Regions from separate parts of the Robertmurraya beringensis genome, predicted to be linked through region 2. Evidence: riboswitches for the same ligand, from Rfam matches in the RefSeq annotation. Region 2 holds a riboswitch; each other region holds the start of a gene.
What was found. A riboswitch is a leader RNA that binds a small molecule or an ion and turns the genes downstream of it on or off. The one in region 2 is predicted to bind S-adenosylmethionine.

Region 1 (6,801 bases), on a different contig from region 2:
TTTCTCATACTACACCTCCATAGCAAACATATTATTTGCCCTATGGAGCTTTACAATACAAAAAAAAGACGCAATCATTATGCGTCTTCCCTAGAAGCTATTAACTACATTCAATTGATCTCTTTTTAGACCGATAGGTGATACAGGGTAACGTTTATATAAGACAGGTAGCTTCACACTCTCTAGCTCACCTTCGTATAAGAAACTTCCGTATATACTACCACCAAGCTCTTTAACCACTTCTTGAAGTATATTTACATGCTTTGAATTTTCATTTATAACCGCTTTTAAGCGTAGCCATTCCTCCTTGTTTTGCAGTGGAAATACAGCTAATTGAATACTTGCATTATTCTCCTTTTCATTTTGATTTTGATAGCTATATCGATGTACTTTTTGCAAGGGCTGTTTTTGTTGTTCAATTTGTACCAAATCTTCAATCATAGCACTTGCAGTAGCCTTTGAACCAGCTCCTGGTCCTTGAAGCATAAGAGTTCCAACCAAATCCGTTTTTATAACTATGCCATTGTCTACCCCCTCCACATTGTAAAGAGGATGTTCAGAGCTTACAAACGTAGGCTTTACGGTTGCCTTGATTCCCTCGTCCACTCTTTTCAAAGAGGCCAGCAGCTTTAGCCTTAATCCATGTACCTCACCTAAGGCTAGATCTTCTAAAGCGACTTGTTCAATCCCAATTCTTTCAACCTTTTCCCAGTCGGGTTGCTCATGGTAGATTAAACTACTTAAAATCATTTGCTTATAGAAAGCATCTCTACCAGAAATATCACTTTCCGGATTAGCCTCTGCGTATCCGAGTTGCTGTGCCTCTTGCAGGCATTCTCCAAAGCTCAATTTCTCATTTCTCATTTTCGATAGAATGTAGTTACTCGTTCCATTCAATATACCCTCTAGAACTAAAATTCCATTCACTTGAAGAAGCTGAATAATCGTTCTAAGTAAAGGAATCCCTCCTGCAACAGCTGCCTCAAAAGTTAAAAACTTACCTTTATTTAAAGCATATTCCATGAGCTCCTCACCACGATTGGCAAGCAATTCCTTGTTTGCACTTATCACATGACAACCCCGATCTAAAAATAACTTTGTATAGGAATAGGCTGGTTCAATACCAACAATCGCTTCAAACACATAGTCTATTTTGGGGAGAGCTAAGATTTCGTCAATCTTTGTAGTTACAATAATATTTCGAGGAAGTTGACGTTCCTTTTCCGACTTCACTAATATACCGACAATTTCAACCTTCTTACCAATTACCTTTTCCAGCTTCTCCTGATGTGTATGAAGGATGGTATCATACACACCTGATCCAACCGTACCAAACCCTAAAAGAACAACTTTCACCGTTTTCATCATGTTTTCCTCCTCTGATAAAATAAAAAACCCTCTTCTAAAGAAGAGGGTTTATGGTTATCATCTCTTCTTATCTGTCAAAGCACGATTGCTTTGCAGGAATTGGCACCGTGTTTTCTATAAAAAGAAAATCGGTTGCCGGGTATCATCGGGCCAGCCCCTCCACCACTCTGGATAAGAAATCCAATATTCAGTTCATTTATGGATAATAATAGCACAAACTTTTTTAATAAGTAAAGAAAGAATTATAGTATCTTACAATTTTGCCATAAGATTATATATATCTTGAAGAGTCTCATATCCCTTTTCCTGAACGTTTTCAATAAAAATACACCACAGTACAGCGGTCAATTTAGCATCTCCCAGCGCATGATGTCTATCCACTACTTCTATCCCATACCGCTCGCAAATATCCTCAAGCTTGTTTTGAGTTAATTCTGGATCGGCAACTCTTGATAGGAATGACGTATCAATGATGCGATGTTTTTGAGGAGCTTTGAATTGTTTCCAATTCGCTGCTTGCAAGAAGTTTTTTTCATGATTTGAATGGTGTGCAACAAGTGGCGTTCCTCTAGCAAAGTGATAAAAATCCAGTAGAACATTTGACAAAGGAGGCGCACTCCTTAGTTCCTCTTCTGAAAGCCCTGTTAACTCTTTCACCAGGATCGGAAGTTCTTTATCGTATTGAACTAAAGAATAAAAGGAATCAGCTTCTTTCACATGAGCTCCTTTTGTCTTTATAGCACCAATAGACAAAATTTCATCCCCTTTTTCAGGAAAGAAACCTGTGGTTTCAAGGTCAAAAACTGTCACCTCTAACTCCGACAACGGAATCAGTAAGGCATTGTCTGAATTTAATTCTTTTTGCATTTGACGCAAAAAGGCAACATGCTGACCGTTTTGTCCCTGTAAGCCACTATATACATTTGTCCCCATTTTCCCCTGGATTCCTCTCACAAAATGAATAAATGGTTCAAACGCCATGATTTCCACCCTTTTCAATCATTCTCTGAACGTATTGCTGCAGCTTCTTTCCATCTTTCAGTATCTTTTTAATTAGTTTTTGATTGTCTTTCGTAAGTTTTTTTACATACAAGTAGTGGGAATCATCATATGAAGCTGTAGAAGAAAGGTGTTCTAAGCGAAACTGAAGAAGCTGCGAATAGTTCTCCTGATAATGAGATAACTCCTCATACTTCCCTAATTTATTAAGCTCTTTTAATCTACCTATTGTACTAGTCTCGGTTATCCCTTCTTTCCATGCTAATAGCCGAACTGCATTCACATATGGTATAAAAGCAGAATACTTCAAATCAATAGCTCCAGCATGTATTCCCTTCTCCTCAACAATGATCTGTCCTAGTGGACCAATCGTCTTTTTAACATGTTTTACATTTTCTAATAATCGTCCTAAAAATTGAGGATGGGATCGACTATATTCGTGGATAATGTTTTTAAGATCGAATAGAAGTTCATGCTTACCTACAAGTTTCCTAGCATCATAGAAAATCTGCAAATTGCGAATCGACACCCAACTGCTCTCCTCCATCCAATTTACCACCTGTTTATTCCAACTAACAGCCGTTTGACACCATAATGGGTTTGAACTCATTACCTTACCATCGCACAATGGGTATCCAACTATTTGTAATCCCATTGATAATTCCTTACCTAACTCACTAAAATAATTACCTGCCTCTGGACTATCATCTTGAAAAATAATCCCATGATCTTGGTCACTAATTAATCCTTGTTCAAATCGTCCCCCGCTACCAGTAATAAACCATACAAAAGCACATGGAGGTTCAATATTCATTCGGGCACTTGCAGTCTTAAATACCTTCATCATAATCTCGTCGTGGAATTCATTTAAAGATTCTGAATTGGATATATACTCTTCAACATGAGTTTCTTTCCATAATTTTATTGACTCATATGAACTCAATTCTTACACGCCCTTTAAGTAGATAAGGAAAGCCCCATAAAATGAGGCTCTCCTTATTAATTATGAAGAAACTTTTTGATTTTCACTAGTTAAAAATACTTCTGGGTATCCATAGCTACCATGTTCACTTACATCTAGACCCATAATTTCTTCCTCTTCAGTTACACGAAGACCACCGATTACTTTTTTAACAATCGCAAGGATGGCGAATGATACTACAAAAGCGTATAGCCCAGATACACCCACACCCATTGCTTGAACCCCAAGTTGCTCTAATCCACCGCCATAGAATAAACCAGGCTTACCAACTGTCGCTAATTCTGGTGTTGCAAAGAACCCTGTTGAAAGTGTTCCCCATACCCCTGCAGCACCGTGAACAGATAGGGCAAAGATTGGGTCATCAATTTTACGCTTTTCAAAGAATCTCGCGCTATAGAATACTAGAATACCAGCTACAAATCCGATAACAACCGCTGCCCATGTATCAACGAATGCACATGATGCTGTAATAGCAACCAGTCCTGCAAGTGCACCATTTAAGATAGTAGGAATATCTGATTTCCCTAATACTACCCAAGAAATAATTAACGCTGCCACTGCACCAGCACCTGCTGCCAGGTTCGTATTAAGTGCTACAAATCCAAAGAATCCTGCATCAACTGATACGGTACTACCAGCGTTGAATCCGAACCAACCAACCCAAAGAATAAGAACACCTAACGCTGTAAATACTTGATTATGTCCATAAATATTGTTTGCAGAGCCATCTTTGTTATATTTGCCAATACGAGGCTTTAATAGAATAGTAGCTGCAAATGCTGCCATCGCTCCTGTTAAGTGAACAACCGTTGAGCCAGCAAAGTCTTGCTTACCATGTTCTGCTAACCAGCCACCGCCCCAGATCCAATGAGCAACTACCGGATAAACTAATGCTGAGAACAATACTGTAAAGATTAAATATACAGATAATTTTGCACGTTCAGCAAATCCACCAAGAGCAATTGTTATGGCAATTCCTGAAAAAGCTAATTGGAATAAGAAGAATACCGAGGAATTTAGTGCTAAATCTAATTCTGCTCCACCATAGAAAAAGTTCGATAGACCTACAAAGAAATTAGCATTGTCACCAAAAATAAATCCAAAACCTACTGCCCAGAATACTAATGAAGCTAAACCGAATGTAAAAATGGTTTTACCTGCAATATGACCAGCGTTCTTCATACGAGTGGAACCAGCTTCTAGCATGATGAATCCACCAATCATGAAGATAACTAACACTGCCGACACCATTACCCATAGACTATTCATTAAGTAGTTTACATCCATTTTTCTTTTCCCCCTTAATTTTTGTTGTGTAACTTTACTTAACAGTATAATGTCATAAAATATAACATTAGTTCGAATAAGTTTATTTTAAACGATATCCACAAAGAGTCAATATTATTTACAAACATTCTGAAAATACCATGTAAGATAATCTGACAATCACCAGATGTAAACCTTTTCTTTTTGATTTGACAACAAAAAACACCATCTTCCAGAAGGAAAACGGTGTTATTTTATGCTTATTTCATCAACAAGCTTTTCAGCTACTCGTCGATAATGATTGCTAATATTAATTAATGAGGCGACCAGGAGAACTTTTTTTAAATAAAGATTATCTTCTTCAGTGGTACCTTCCATCTCTTCCATCACATCTTGCCAGTGTGATTTTACCTCTTCGTTAAAGGATGTAACATTCTTCATAGCCAAATTTAGATAGGATGTATAGAATTTTTCTAAATCCAGATTATCTGATTGGATACCGTCGTTCAAACCAACTAATGTTGTCTTAATATCATTAATGGACAAGCCACCCTTAAGCTGGAATATGAGACTAATGAGTATGAGGTGTTCCTTTGAATACTTCTTATTTTTTATCGGAATAAACAATTTATCCTTAGCGTAATTGTTTATCATAGTTTTTGTTAATAATTTCTCATCTTTATTTCTTTTCGTATCATTGAATTTCTGATCAAACAATTGGATAACTTGATCCATATATAAATCAATCGCTGGAATGTCATCCATTGTAATTTGTTGTTGCAATCCTAGTTCGTCAATAAGCTCGTCAAGATGTTTCATAATTCTCTCCTTTTTTCTTCTATATACATATCAATTTTACTTCACAAATCTTTATAAGTAAATGTTGACTAGTTGTCGTAATGCGTATACTATAATAAGTAGTTATAAAAACTACATAAAGAAAAAAGGAGAGAAGCATATGCTTTCTTATATTAGAGAACCTATCAACGGTCTAACCCATTTAGCAGGAGCCATCCTTTCGTTTATCGCCCTCTTAGCGTTGGTAATTAAAGCTTCCATAACCACAAGCTCTGCTTTGGCGATTACGTCTGTTATCATTTTTGGGTTAAGTATGATATTACTTTATTCAGCTTCAGCCACCTACCACATGGTTGTTGCAAAAGATTCAGTCATTGCTTTTCTACGTAGGCTTGATCACTCGATGATTTTTATTCTCATTGCAGGAACATATACTCCTTTTTGTTTAATTAGTTTGAACGGTTTAACCGGCTGGGTCCTGTTTTCTATTATCGTATTTGCTGCTCTTTGCGGTGTGTTATTTAAAATGATTTGGTTTAGTTGTCCTCGTTGGTTATCAACAATCATCTATATTGTGATGGGTTGGATGGTTATCTTTGTTGCTTCTCCTCTTGCAGAGATTTTGAGCAGCACTGGTTTATTTCTCCTCATTTTAGGAGGAATTTTTTATACAGTAGGTGGTATTATTTACGGAGCAAAACCTAAATTTCTTCAATCGCGTTTTATGGGGTTTCATGAAATTTTTCATATTTTCATCATGCTCGGATCGACCGCCCACTTCCTATGCGTATATATGTATGTACTATAAAGATCAGTTCAACAAAGGCCATTATCCACACACGGATAATGGCCTTTTATTTAAATTTTTACATCATACATATTGGAAAACACCCTCCCATCCATACTTGGTCCACTCGCCCATCGACCACCACTGGCACTTTCATTCCCAGAGGACAGATTAAATAACACATGCGACACTTCTCTTTTTTCCAAATTACGAGGGAATGTGCTTGGAACAACAATATTTTCTTAGCTTCTAGTTCCTTAATAGCTGCAATCCACTGGTTTTGATGCATCGTGTCACGAGCAATTAACCAAGAAGCATATCCTTGACCCCTCGATCATTGGTCATTTCATACAATCTTACTACCTGTAATCTCCCCTGTGACTTAGCATTTAAATTAGCTCTAAAGTCAGCTAACAAATTGCCGCTAGCAATTATATAATCCGCTGTCCATCTATTCCCTACGCTATCCGCTGGCATTGCGCCCAGACCTGAAACAATTGCGTGTTGCGGGTTCATTCCTCCTAAAATTGCACCAATTACGGGATCTTTGGCAGCTTCCTCTAAATCACCGACCGGAGCTCCATCTAGCAATCTAGCAATC
Region 2 (6,801 bases):
TAAAAGAAGAGGATTTTGGTAAGCCATTTATCGCAGTAGTTAACTCCTACATTGATATCGTGCCAGGACATGTGCACTTACAAGAGTTCGGGAAAATTGTCAAAGACGCTATCCGTGAAGCAGGTGGAGTTCCATTTGAAATGAACACAATCGGTGTCGATGATGGAATTGCAATGGGTCATATCGGCATGCGCTACTCGCTACCAAGCCGTGAAATCATTGCTGACTCGGTTGAAACGGTTGTCGCTGCTCACTGGTTTGATGGAATGGTTTGTATCCCGAACTGTGACAAGATTACTCCAGGTATGTTAATGGCATCACTTCGTTTAAATATCCCTACTGTTTTTGTAAGCGGTGGACCAATGAAGGCTGGAGTAACTAGCGATGGCAAAAAGATCTCACTTTCTTCTGTATTCGAAGGCGTTGGTGCATACCAAGCTGGAAAACTTGATGACAAGGGACTATTAGAATTAGAACAGTTTGGCTGTCCGACATGTGGATCTTGTTCAGGTATGTTCACAGCAAACTCGATGAACTGTTTAGCAGAAGCGCTTGGATTGGCTCTTCCTGGTAATGGAACGATTTTAGCTGTAGCGCCTGAGCGTAGAGATTTCGTTAGGAAATCAGCAACACAGTTAATGGAACTGATTGAAAAGGATATTAAGCCTCGTGATATCGTTACAGAAAAAGCAATCGATAACGCGTTTGCCCTTGATATGGCATTAGGTGGATCTTCCAATACGGTTCTTCACACATTGGCATTAGCTCATGAAGCAGAAATTGATTATCCAATCGGAAGAATCAACGAAGTAGCGGCACGTGTTCCTCACCTGTCTAAGCTTGCACCTGCTTCTGATGTATTTATTGAAGATTTGCATGAAGCGGGCGGAGTTTCTGCCGTTCTAAACGAATTATCTAAGAAAGAAGGAGCCCTTCACTTAGATACATTAACGGTTACAGGGAAAACACTTGGTGAAAATATTGCCGGCTGTGACGTTAAGAACCATGATGTAATTCATTCCATTGATAACCCACATAGTGAAAAGGGTGGCCTAGCTGTATTGTTTGGTAACCTTGCTCCAGATGGTGCGATCATTAAAACTGGTGGAATCACAGGTGGAAACCGCCATGAAGGACCTGCGGTTGTATTTGATTCACAAGACGAAGCTCTTCACGGCATTGCTAATGGAAAAGTAAAAGAAGGCGACGTTGTAGTAATCCGTTACGAAGGACCAAAAGGTGGACCTGGTATGCCTGAAATGCTTGCTCCAACTTCTCAAATCATGGGAATGGGACTTGGCGCGAAGGTTGCTCTTGTAACCGATGGCCGCTTCTCTGGCGCTTCACGCGGATTGTCTATCGGTCACGCTTCACCAGAAGCTGCTGAAGGCGGACCATTAGCATTTATCCAAAATGGAGATCAAATTGTGATCGATGTTGACGCTCGTTCCATGGACGTTGTTCTTTCTGATGAAGAATGGGCAGAGCGTAAAGCCAACTGGAAAGGCTTTGAACCTAAGGTGAAAAAGGGTTATCTAGCTCGTTATTCGAAGCTTGTAACATCTGCTAGCACCGGTGGAGTTATGAAAATCTAATTTTAATTTGGCACCCATTCACTTTTTTTGTGATGGGTGTTTTATTTTTATAAATTTTTCCCCACTTACAGCCTCAGGTGTGTAAGCGTTTCCCCTACTTCCTTCTACCAAAAATAGCTGTTGACACTTCTCCCCTATTAGATTTATGATTCATGTAACAAATTTAATAAGACCTTTTACTTATCAAGAGTGACTGAGGGATTAGGCCCTATGACGTCCGGCAACCTCCATTTCATGGAACGGTGCCACTTCCTACAGAATGATTCCATTCTGAAAGATAAGTCGTATATATAACGATGCCTCTTTCTGACTGGAAAGAGGTTTTTTTGTATTTTCATAGCTTAAGGGGTGACAGATATGATTGAAGTAACAGATTTGGTGAAAGTCTACCAAACAAAAAAAGGTGAAGTAACGGGTGTGGACCATGTGTCATTAACGGTGAACAAAGGGGAAATCTTTGGAATCGTTGGTTATAGTGGTGCTGGGAAAAGTTCATTACTACGTTGTTTGAATTTATTGGAGGCTCCGACCTCAGGAGAAATTAAAATAGATGGGGTGTCCCTTACCGCTCTTGGGAAAAAGGAGCTTCGGACAGCTCGTCAAAAAATCGGGATGATCTTCCAACACTTCTATCTCGTAAGCTCGAAGACGGTTTTTGAAAACGTAGCTTTTGCCTTAAAGGCTGCATATAAATCAAAAACAGAAATTGATACTCGAGTCACCGATCTACTTGAAATGGTCGGCTTGTCAGATAAGCGTGATGTGTATCCCTCTCAGTTAAGTGGTGGACAAAAGCAACGTGTGGGGATTGCAAGAGCGTTAGCGAATAACCCTTCCGTTCTGCTTTGTGATGAAGCCACCTCTGCCCTGGACCCAAGCACGACGAAATCGATTTTATCTTTGTTAAAAAAGATTAACCAGGAGCTAGGATTAACGATTGTACTGATCACACATGAGATGGAAGTTGTAAAAGAGATTTGTGATCGAATGGCAGTTATGCAGGACGGGCGAATTGTTGAGGAAGGTCCAGTCTATGATTTGTTCGCAAATCCAGCGAATGAACTGACGAAAGAATTCATTAATACCATTCTTCAATTTGATTTACCAGATCACTTGCTAACTTCAAGCAAAGGAAAAATTGTAAAGATTCATTTCCGCGGGGCAATTGCAGAGGAATCAGTAATTTCAGACGCGCTTCAGAAGTTCCAAGTAAAGGGCAATATTTTACACGGCAAGATCGAGTACATAAAAGAAACTCCACTTGGAATCTTCATCATGGAACTCACAGGTGATATGGCCGAAGTAGAAAAAGCAATACAATACATCACATCTCGCACAGAAAGCTTGGAGGTGATCCGAGATGCCGCTTGATAGTTTGATAGAATTACTACCTGATTTGAACAAAGCCTTTTTTGAAACGATTTATATGGTCGGTATATCAATTGCAGTAGCTATGATTATCGGATTGCCAGTAGGAGTACTGTTGTTTGTTACCGACCGCGGATTGTTTTTAGAGAATTCCCTATTTAATCAAATTGTTGGATTTTTAGTGAACATGATCCGTTCGATTCCGTTTATCATTTTGCTCATTGCACTTTTGCCTTTAGCAGATTTGATTGCTGGTTCAACAATTGGACCAACAGCAGCATCCGTCTCACTCTCGGTCGCTGCCATTCCTTTCTTTGCTAGATTGGTAGAACAGTCACTGCGAGAGATCGATAAAGGTGTGATTGAAGCAGCGGTTGCTGTTGGGGCTTCTCCGTGGATGATCATCAAGGAAGTTCTTCTTCCAGAGGCAAAACCAGGGATTATCCAAGGTGTGACCATTACAATTATTAGCTTAGTTGCTTACTCCGCGATGGCTGGAATTGTCGGTGGAGGCGGTGTCGGAGACCTTGCCATCCGCTTTGGGTACTACCGATACGACAATACCATCATGATTACCACCGTTATCATCTTAATTTGTTTAGTCCAGCTCATCCAATTTTTCGGTGACCGACTTGCAAAAGCAGTAAATAAAAAATAAATCACATTTAACCACTGTCCATCCCAGAAGGACAAAAACGCACCAACTGTCCACGAAGGGTGACAGACACCATAAAAATTATTGGGGGAGTATTTACGATGAGAAAGTTATTTTTGAGTTTTGTAGTTTTAATTGCAATCGCCGTGCTTGCAGCTTGCGGTGGAAGTTCTGAGGAGGCATCTTCTTCTGAGGAAAAGGCGACTGAGAAAAAAGAAGTGAAAATTGGAGCAACGTCTGGTCCATACAGTGACATGGTTTCAAACGCAATTAAGCCTTTATTAGAGGAAAAAGGCTATGAAGTAGAAGTAGTTGAATTCAGTGACTATGTTCAACCAAATCTCGCTCTTTCCAAGGGAGACATTGACGCAAACCTATTCCAGCACAAAATCTACATGGAAAACTTCGCAAAAGAAAATAAGATTGAACTATCTGACGTTATTTCCGTACCAACTGCACCAATGGGGATCTACTCTAAGACGTTTACTTCTGTAGATGAAATTTCGGATGGAGCTGATATTGCTATCCCAAATGACCCAACAAATGCAGCACGTGCTTTCTTAATTTTAGAAGATCTTGGGTTAATCTCATTAAACGCAGATGCTGACCCATTAACGGTTTCAGAAAAAGACGTAGAAAAGAACGTAAAAAATCTAGTATTCCAACCAATTGAAGCAGCTCAGCTTCCACGTGCGGTTGACAGCGTGGACCTTGCTGCAGTACCAGGAAACTTCGCTTTAGCAGCAAAAATGGACTTACTAGACGCATTACAGCTTGAAAATATGCCAGATCAATACCGTAACCGTGTGGCGGTAGATACAAAGAATATTGACAGCCAATTTGCAAAAGATCTGAAAGAAGTTGTTGAATCAGAAGAATTTGAAACCATCATCGACGAGGACTTCCAAGGCTTTGGTAAACCTGAATGGATGGTAAATCGCTAATTGATAAACTAGTAAAAAACAACGCCCTTACCGGCGTTGTTTTTACTAGAAAGGAATGAAGACAATGACCAAACTCGAAGTGCGTGGCGCTCCCTCCTATTATGCATGTCATGAGGGTTCGTTAAATGACCTTGAAAATCTACTTCTCTTGAATTCAATTAATCACTGCTTAGTCATTCACGGAGAACAATCTTGGAAAGCAGCAGCACCCTATTTTCCAAATATGTCACATGTAAAACTCACCTTCGTTTCCTATCAGGGGGAGTGCTCATTAATTGAAGTGCAGAGAATCTCTACGATCGTTAGTGGTACAAATATCGACGCCATCATCGGCATCGGCGGAGGAAAAGTACTTGATCTGGCAAAGGCAGTGGCAAATGAAACAAACAAAGAAGCCATTCTTATCCCAACTCTTGCCTCCACCTGCGCTGCTTGGACTCCGTTAAGTGTGTTTTATACAGAAGAAGGCGAATTCACGCATTACACCATTTTTCCGAAAAGTACATTAATCGTCTTAATAGAACCGCGTATCATTCTTCATTCACCAATTAAGTATGTTCGAGCAGGGATTGCAGACACATTGGCCAAATGGTACGAAGCTGATGTGTTAGTACGCGACTTACAAGATCTTCCGTTGCCTGTAAAAATCGCCCATCAAAGTGCGAGGCTTTGCCAGATTGTTTTACTTGAACATAGTCAAACTGCACTGAACGCGATGGAAGCAAAAACTTCTTCACCTGCTTTTCTTCAAGTTATTGAAACGATCATTGTGGCTGGTGGCATGGTTGGCGGTTTCGGAGACCGGTACGGGAGAATTGCTGCTGCCCACTCGGTTCATAATGGATTAACGGTAGCTCATGAAACCCATCATCTATTGCACGGTGAAAAAGTAGCGTACGGTATACTTGTTCAGCTAGTGCTCGAGGAAAATTTAGAAGAGGTTGCCTCCCTTCTTCCTTTTTACAGAGCTTTAGAGCTTCCAATACAATTAAGAGATCTAGAGCTGAACCGCGATAATCTCGAAAAACTCAAAGCAATTGCCGAGAGAACGGTAGCTTCTAGTGAGTCCATTCATTACTTGGAGAAAGACTTTACTTCAGACGATATATTAACCGCAATTCTATCACTGGAAACATTTGTTGATCCCCTTGTCTAACAGAACAAGGGGTTTTTTATTCAAATGGAGTTTTTTTTATTCAATGTTCACAAAATGTTATCAACTATTATTATCAAATTTTAGTACCTAGTAATATATATCACATCCTTCTCCCATACTACATGCTAGAATCTAATGGAGATTAAAAGAAATGGGTGATGATCATGAATTTTCCTCAGTTAAAAATTGGACATATGCTTCCGAAAGCTCCCATCATACAAGGTGGCATGGGTGTAGGCATTTCCCTTAGCAAGCTTGCCTCTGCTGTTGCAAATGCAGGTGGAATTGGCATAATTTCGGGCACAGGGATTTCCGTTGAAGAAATGAGAAACCATATTCGTCAAGCTAAAGCGCTTGTGAAAAAGGATGCAGGATATATTGGTGTTAATGTGTTATTTGCAATGAATGACTTTGCTGAGAAAATGAAGGCGGCACTTGAAGAAAAGGTCGATTTTATTATTTCAGGTGCAGGGATTTCACGGGATATGTATGCATGGGGTAAGAAAGCGGGTATTCCCGTTCTTTCAATTGTGTCTTCTGCGAAGCTAGCGAAAATGTCGGAGCGCCTTGGTGCTGCCGCAGTCGTGGTTGAAGGACATGAAGCGGGTGGCCACCTCGGGACCGAACGTCCATTATTTGAGATTCTTCCTGAAGTGGTGGAGGCCGTATCGATTCCGGTTATTGCAGCGGGAGGAATCATGACAGGAGCAGACATTGCTAAAGCGATCAGCATGGGAGCTTCTGGAGTACAAATGGGAACTCGGTTTGTTGCGAGCGAGGAATGTGATGCCCCACTTTCCTTTAAACAGAAATACGTCGAAGCGACGAAGGAAGATACACTGCTCGTTAAAACAACAGTTGGTCTTCACGGTCGTGCGATTGCTAATCACTTTACAGACTTAATCACAACTTCTGAAAAGCTAAAAATTACGAAATGCCTGGATTGCTTGAAAAATTGCTCGTATAGATTTTGTACCCTTGACTCCCTTTTAAAATCAATGGCTGGCGATGTCGAAAATGGTCTTGTGTTTGCAGGAGCCAGAGTTCATGAAATTAAAGAGATACTTCCTGTGAAAAAAATCT
Region 3 (6,801 bases), on a different contig from region 2:
GTTTCACAAAGGTGCCTTATTAAAGGATCCCCATGGAATTCTTGTCCAACAAACCGAGAATGTACAGGCGGCACGCCAGATTCGATTCACTCATCTTCAAGAAATAATTGAACTAGAACCTATTTTGAAAGAATACATACTTGAAGCCATTGAAGTGGAAAAAGCCGGTTTGGAAGTAACTTTAAAAAAGGATACAGAATTCATTATTCCAGAAGAACTTCAAGATAAATTCGATGAGTCACCAGACTTAAAAACTGCTTTTGAAGCATTGACACCGGGACGGCAAAGAGCATATATTCTTTATTTTTCTCAACCAAAACAATCCAAAACTCGAGTGTCAAGGGTAGAGAATTGTATGGAGAGAATTCTAAGCGGAAAGGGATTAAAGGATTGCACTTGTGGACTTTCTAAAAAAATGCCCTCCTGTGATGGCTCGCACAAGAACATTCGATAAAAAAAATATGATAAAAGTAAGGAAGGAAGTTCAAAGCTATGGATATTGAAACAGTGATGCAAGAGCTTGAAGCCCTCGGTAAAGAACGAAGTAAGAAAATGTACATATCCAATGGTGCGCACGAGCCACTTTTTGGCGTGGCAACAGGGGCTATGAAACCAATTGCAAAGAAAATAAAAATCAACCAAGATTTAGCTGACAAGCTTTATACCACAGGTAATTACGATGCCATGTATTTTGCAGGCATTATTGCTGACCCAAAAGCTATGACTGAAGCAGATTATGAACGCTGGATAGATGGTGCGTATTTTTATATGCTGTCCGATTATGTGGTCGCAGTCACTTTATCAGAGTCAGATATTGCACAAGACGTTGCAGATAAATGGATTGCAAGCGGTGACGAATTGAAAATGTCGGCTGGATGGAGTTGCTATTGCTGGCTTTTAGGGAATCGAAAGGATAAAGAATTTTCCGAAAGCAAGATTTCCAATATGCTGGATATGGTGAAAAATTCGATTCATGATTCGCCGGAACGAACCAAATCTGCTATGAATAATTTCGTATACACGGTGGCGATTTCCTATTTGCCGCAACATGAAAAGGCAGTCGAGGTCTCAAAGGAAATAGGAATCGTAGAAGTCAAACGAGACAATAAAAAAAGCAGTTTCTTAAACGCTTATGAAAGTATTCAAAAAGAAATGGATAGAGGGAAGCTTGGTTTCAAACGTAAATATGTACGATGTTAAAAAATAGTTTTGTATCGGGATGCTGATCTAGAAATTACGTGGGAATAATATTTCTATTAAAAATATTTAGAAAATACTATTGACAATTTGTTAATAGAATATTAAATTAAGTTTTATACTTTATTAAAGTAAATGAATAAAATACGTTCTCTTATCAAGAGTGGCAGAGGGACTGGCCCGATGACGCCCAGCAACCGTTCCGAATGGAATTGGTGCTAAATCCTGCAAAACAAGATTTTGTTTTGAGAGATAAGAGAGGAGTAGTCCTTATTTTGTGATGAAACCTCTCTTTTCTGGAGAGGTTTTTTATATTTTATAAAAACTCTCCTAAGAGCAACGTTGGTAAGAAGACATAAAAAACAAAAAGGGGAGAAAGAATCATGAAGAGGAACTTTTTAAAGAGTGCATTTGTATCAGCTATCGCTGCAACACTTTTGCTTACAGGCTGTGCAACAGGGGGAGAAACAAAGGAAGCAACAGGATCGAACACACCGATTGAAGGTGTACCTGAGCGCTTTGCAAATGGAGACCAACCAAAAATCAAAGTTATTCGTAAAATTGGTGGGGACGATCACACAGCTCAGTTCTTAGCAGGTGCAAAGCAAGAAGGGGAAGCATTAGGATTCCAAGTGGATGTATTTACGGCAAATGGAGATACAGCGAAATTTCATGATGCGATTAATCAAGCGTTAAATCAAGATTATGATGGATTTGTTATTTCTCACGGTGATGATGATGCTACCGTTAATGACATACAGAAAATTGTTGATGCTGGAAAAAGCGTAGTGGCATTTGACTCGAATGCAAATTTAACAAGTGTTGACGGTGTTACTCTTGTGTCACAAGATGATGAAGCACTAGCTACTCTATCATTGGATCAATTAGTAAAAGAAACAAAAGGGGAAGCCAATATTGCATACCTATGGGTGGACGGATTCCCACCAATGGTTAGACGAAATAAAGTGTATGAAGAGGTTCTAGCAAATAATCCTGGCATTAAAGAAGTGGAGCGCTTTGGCGTAGCAGCAGCTGATACTAGTGTTCAAACCCAAAATGCGGTTGCTGCAATGTTGAATAAATACCCTAAGGGTGAACTTGATGCGATTTTTGCCACTTGGGATGCTTTTGCCATCGGTGCGGCTCGCGCGTTAAAAGAAGCTGGCAGAGAAGAAGTTAAAATCTATGGAATCGATGTTTCAAATGCTGATTTGCAGGAAATCCAAAGAGAAGGCAGCGCTTGGAGATATACGGCAGCTGTTGATCCTAAGTTGATTGGTTCAGTAAATATGAGAATACTAGCAAAGAAATTAGCAGGCGAGGAAACACCACAAACGTATGATTTGGAAGCTTCACTTATCTCTCAAGAAGACCTTCAAAAGTCAAAAGATCCTGTTAATATGGTCAATTTAAGTGAAATCATTGAAGGATGGGGTCAATCAACAGAATTTGAAGAAGACTGGATGAAGACGCTAAAGGAACACTATAAGAAGTAAGGGACTTATTGATAGGCACTCTTTTTCACTAGATAAAGAGAGTGTTTCTTTGAAGAAAGTATAAAATATTGAACTTTGAACAGTGTCTAGCTCCAGCGCCCAGCGACTAGTGTACTTCGCTCTCCTCCCTACGATAAGTCAACATCGGATCGCTAACGCTCTCCGTGTTTCCTTTATCTCAGTCAGAGCGCTCCAGTCCATACGTCGCTTAACGGGCGCTTGCGCTTTTCTTTGAAAGGACGGTGACATCATGACCACTTTAGAGATGAAAAATGTGTCAATTGAATTTCCGGGTGTAAAAGCATTAAATAGGGTGGATTTTTCAGTTAAAAGCGGGAAAACTCATGCCTTAATTGGAGCCAATGGTGCTGGGAAGTCAACCTTGATGAAGGTTCTTTCAGGGGCATATGATCACTATACTGGTGAAATCACATTGGATGGACAATCTATGACCATTCGTTCGCCCAAAAGTGCCATGGACGCAGGAATTCAAATTGTATATCAGGAAGTGGATACAGCTCTGATTCCCTATTTAACGGTTGCGGAAAATATCATGTTAATGGACACGGTACACAACATGGGAAAGAAGCAATGGGTTAATTGGAAAAGCTTGCATTCTAGAGCGGCCACCATCCTATCAGAAATGAATTTGTCTCTTCCAACTAAAAAACTAGTAAGTGAATTAACATTAGCAGAAAAACAAATGGTCTTAATCGCCAGAGCGGTGTCAAAAGAATGTAGATTCCTCATCTTAGATGAGCCGACAGCACCTCTTAGTCATACGGAGACAAATGAGTTATTTCGTATCGTACAAGAATTAAAGAACCGTGATGTTGGAGTTATTTTCATCTCACATCGACTTCCAGAGATTTTTGAGATTTGTGATGATATTACGATTATGAGAAATGGGGAAGTAGTTGAGAGACAGAGGATTTCGGATACTAACCAAAACAAAGTAGTGGAGCATATGCTTGGTCAAAAACTCGGTGACCAGTTTCCTGATAAATTCATGACCATTGGAGACACATTCCTTGAGGTAAAAGGACTTACAGATAAAGATAAGATTAAAGATTTTAGCATGAACGTCAAAGCAGGGGAGATTGTGGGAATTGCTGGACTTGTAGGTGCCGGTAAGACCGAGTTCTGTAAAGCTTTGTTCGGGGTTGAAGGCAAATTAGTGGCAGGAGAAGTCAAGGTTAACGGAAAAAGAGTTAATGTTAAAAACCCGTATGAAGCGGTTAAGAATGGACTGGCCTTGGTCCCTGAAGAGCGCCGAAAAGAAGGGATTCTTGTAAATGCGTCGGTTGAATCAAATTTAACTGTAGTGAATTTAAGGCATTTTTCAAAAGATTTTAGTTTCCTGGATAGGAAAAAAGAAAAGTTAGTTGCAAAGGCACTGATCAATCGTCTTGGAATAAAGACACCTTCTGAAGAAACAAAAGTTCAAAATCTTTCTGGCGGTAATCAACAGAAGATTGCCATTGGCAAGTGGCTCGTAGCCGATGCTGATGTCTATATTTTTGATGAGCCGACCAAAGGTGTAGATGTTGGAGCAAAAAAGGACATTTTTAATCTTATTGTCGAGCTGGCAAGCCGCGGAAAAGCTATTATTTATGCATCATCTGAACTATCAGAGATTATGGGAATTACGAATCGGGTCTATGTCCTTTATGATGGAAGATCAGTGAAGGAACTAGAAACAAAATCAACTAATGAAGAAGAACTATTATTCTATTCAACAGGGGGCAGGTAAGATGGAGGCAAACATAACAGCAAAGAAACAGACCCCGGCAAAAACGTCATTTGATCTATTCCAATTTTTTTATAAATATGGAACGATTATTACGATCATTGCACTAGTGATCATATTTTCATTGGCCAATCCCGCATTTATACAAGGAAATAATATTGTAAATATCCTGCGTTCCATTTCAATTGTAACTATCATTGCAATCGGGATTACCATCAGTTTAACGGTTGATGGCTTTGATCTTTCCGTTGGATCGGTGGCCTCCTTATCAAATGCAATCGTGATTTCTATGTTCGTTTGGTTTTCGCAAAATACCTTTGTAGCTATTATTTCGGCAATTGCCGCAGCATTAATTGTAGGGATATTGAATTCTATTATGATTGTAAAAATGCGGATTCCTGATATGTTAATGACGCTTGCAACCATGTTCGTTATTCAAGGAACGGCATTGACCTATACAAAGGGAGCGACTGTTTCACAAAACATGGTGTTGCCTGATGGAACGATGGCAGAAGGCCTTATTAGTCCGTTTTTTTCGAAAATCGGCCAGGTGCCATGGATTATTGTCATTATGGTTGTTGTCGTTGTTGTGGTTCATATCTTTTTAACGTATACGAAACATGGAAGATACATGTATGTGATCGGGGGAAATAAAGAAGCAGCAAGACTATCAGGTATTCCGGTTAATAAGTACAAAGTGGCTGCCTACCTGCTTTCTGCGCTCTTTGCCGCCATTGGCGGAATTGTCTTAGCTTCACGGGTTATGACATCTGAAATCAACTCAGGTGCACCTTACTTAATGGATTCTGTAGCAGCTGCATTTATCGGATTTTCCGTTTTAGGTGCCGGTAAGCCAAATGCATTCGGAACCTTCGTTGGTGCGGTGTTGATCGGGATTTTAGCAAACGGACTTGTAATGATGTCTGTTCCCTATTACGCAATGGACATCGTAAAGGGAACGGTTTTAGCATTTGCATTAGCCATCACATATTATAAACAAAAATAATAAATGGAAGAGGCCTATTCGATGTGAATGGGTCTATTTTTATTTTTAAAATTGAAAAATCATGGTTTCCTATGTTTTGGATTGCATTAATAAACAACTGTTAGCCCCAATATTGCTGATAATGGTGACCGTATAGTGGCTGTGGGTATTGCCGAATATATCGGGATGGTTCATGCGTTTGATTAATATGTTGATAAGGGCTATGATCCGTTGATCTATTACAATCCTTGTATGGACCTATATATGTTGATGGTTTAACAGATGAAGTGGCTTGTTTCCATTGATTTTCATTAAGACAATAGGTATGCGCCATGATTTTTGCAGGGGTAAATTTCAATATATCAGAACCTAAAATAACTTCTGGAGTAGGCGCATTAAAAATAGCCAAAAGATGGGTGTTATCAACTAAAGCTATTTCATAATGCCACCATCCTTGTGGAACATTTGCCACTTGTCCAGGTGTAATAGTGTAATTTAGGATTTGTTTTGTAAAAGGATTTAGTATCGATACTGTAGCAGAACCAGAAATACAATATACAAGTTCGGCTGCATTTTGGTGATAATGCGGTTCTACTATATTATTCGTGCTAAGGAAAATATCTAAGAGAGACACATTTTCAAGTGTATTTAACTGTTTAATACCTAAAACATTAATATAGTTTTTGTTATCTTTAATGAACAAGGGACTTGTATTAACATCAAAAGTGAATTGAGTGGATGGAGATGTATAATCCATATATGAAACCATAAATATTTCTCACCTCTGTATTTTAAACATAAATCTCTAGGCATGTTATGCACGAGAGGGTTGTTCGGTGTAACACTTTTATAGCGTATATTCAAAGTGTGAAATTATAAATAAAATTTTTTCCTACTAATTAGTAAAAAAATTTACTTGTTAGGGTGGTGGTTGAATCGTATAATATGGGTATGGATAATTGGAGGTAATTGACAATGGCAACGATTAAAGATATAGCAGAACAGGCGGGTTTTTCGATTTCCACCGTTTCCCGAGTGTTGAATAATGATGAGAGCCTTTCTGTACCAGATGAAACACGTGAGAAAATATATGAGGTAGCTGAGAAGCTTAACTATAGAAGAAAAACCGTTCGGCAGTTAGTAAATAATATCGCCTTTTTGTATTGGCTAACAGATCAAGAGGAGCTTGAAGACGTTTACTTTAAAACGATGAGGCTTGAAATTGAAAAGTGGGCAAAAAAGTTTAATGTGGAGCTTACCACGTACAAAATTGCAGATGGAATAGCGAAAATTCCTGATAATATCAAGGGATTTATAGCGGTGGGGTCTTTTACAGACAAAGAATTACACCGTCTCAGAAGCATTACCCTAAA

Region 1: another riboswitch for S-adenosylmethionine. It lies ahead of ACFFHF_RS19080 (homoserine dehydrogenase); the one in region 2 lies ahead of ACFFHF_RS23915 (methionine ABC transporter ATP-binding protein).
Region 3: another riboswitch for S-adenosylmethionine. It lies ahead of ACFFHF_RS06230 (sugar ABC transporter substrate-binding protein); the one in region 2 lies ahead of ACFFHF_RS23915 (methionine ABC transporter ATP-binding protein).

The regions. Positions count from the first base shown of each region.
Region 1 covers NZ_JBHLUU010000119.1:57,990-64,790, forward strand. Annotated here, with positions in the region: gene ACFFHF_RS19075 (hypothetical protein) at 1-8, opposite strand, end outside; gene ACFFHF_RS19080 (homoserine dehydrogenase) at 91-1,368, opposite strand; SAM riboswitch class I at 1,433-1,546, opposite strand; gene ACFFHF_RS19085 (exonuclease domain-containing protein) at 1,621-2,349, opposite strand; gene ACFFHF_RS19090 (DUF294 nucleotidyltransferase-like domain-containing protein) at 2,339-3,310, opposite strand; gene ACFFHF_RS19095 (ammonium transporter) at 3,371-4,636, opposite strand; gene ACFFHF_RS19100 (DUF1836 domain-containing protein) at 4,865-5,434, opposite strand; gene trhA (PAQR family membrane homeostasis protein TrhA) at 5,574-6,221, shown strand; partial or broken gene ACFFHF_RS19110 (manganese catalase) at 6,288-6,801, opposite strand, start outside.
Region 2 covers NZ_JBHLUU010000128.1:24,217-31,017, reverse strand. Annotated here, with positions in the region: gene ilvD (dihydroxy-acid dehydratase) at 1-1,595, shown strand, start outside; SAM riboswitch class I at 1,773-1,879, shown strand; gene ACFFHF_RS23915 (methionine ABC transporter ATP-binding protein) at 1,953-2,966, shown strand; gene ACFFHF_RS23910 (methionine ABC transporter permease) at 2,956-3,621, shown strand; gene ACFFHF_RS23905 (MetQ/NlpA family ABC transporter substrate-binding protein) at 3,720-4,562, shown strand; gene ACFFHF_RS23900 (iron-containing alcohol dehydrogenase family protein) at 4,627-5,718, shown strand; gene ACFFHF_RS23895 (NAD(P)H-dependent flavin oxidoreductase) at 5,883-6,801, shown strand, end outside.
Region 3 covers NZ_JBHLUU010000017.1:42,528-49,328, reverse strand. Annotated here, with positions in the region: gene ACFFHF_RS06240 (DUF1801 domain-containing protein) at 1-454, shown strand, start outside; gene ACFFHF_RS06235 (DNA alkylation repair protein) at 493-1,200, shown strand; SAM riboswitch class I at 1,349-1,456, shown strand; gene ACFFHF_RS06230 (sugar ABC transporter substrate-binding protein) at 1,581-2,693, shown strand; gene ACFFHF_RS06225 (sugar ABC transporter ATP-binding protein) at 2,944-4,446, shown strand; gene ACFFHF_RS06220 (ABC transporter permease) at 4,448-5,449, shown strand; gene ACFFHF_RS06215 (cupin domain-containing protein) at 5,550-6,197, opposite strand; gene ganR (galactan degradation operon transcriptional regulator GanR) at 6,404-6,801, shown strand, end outside.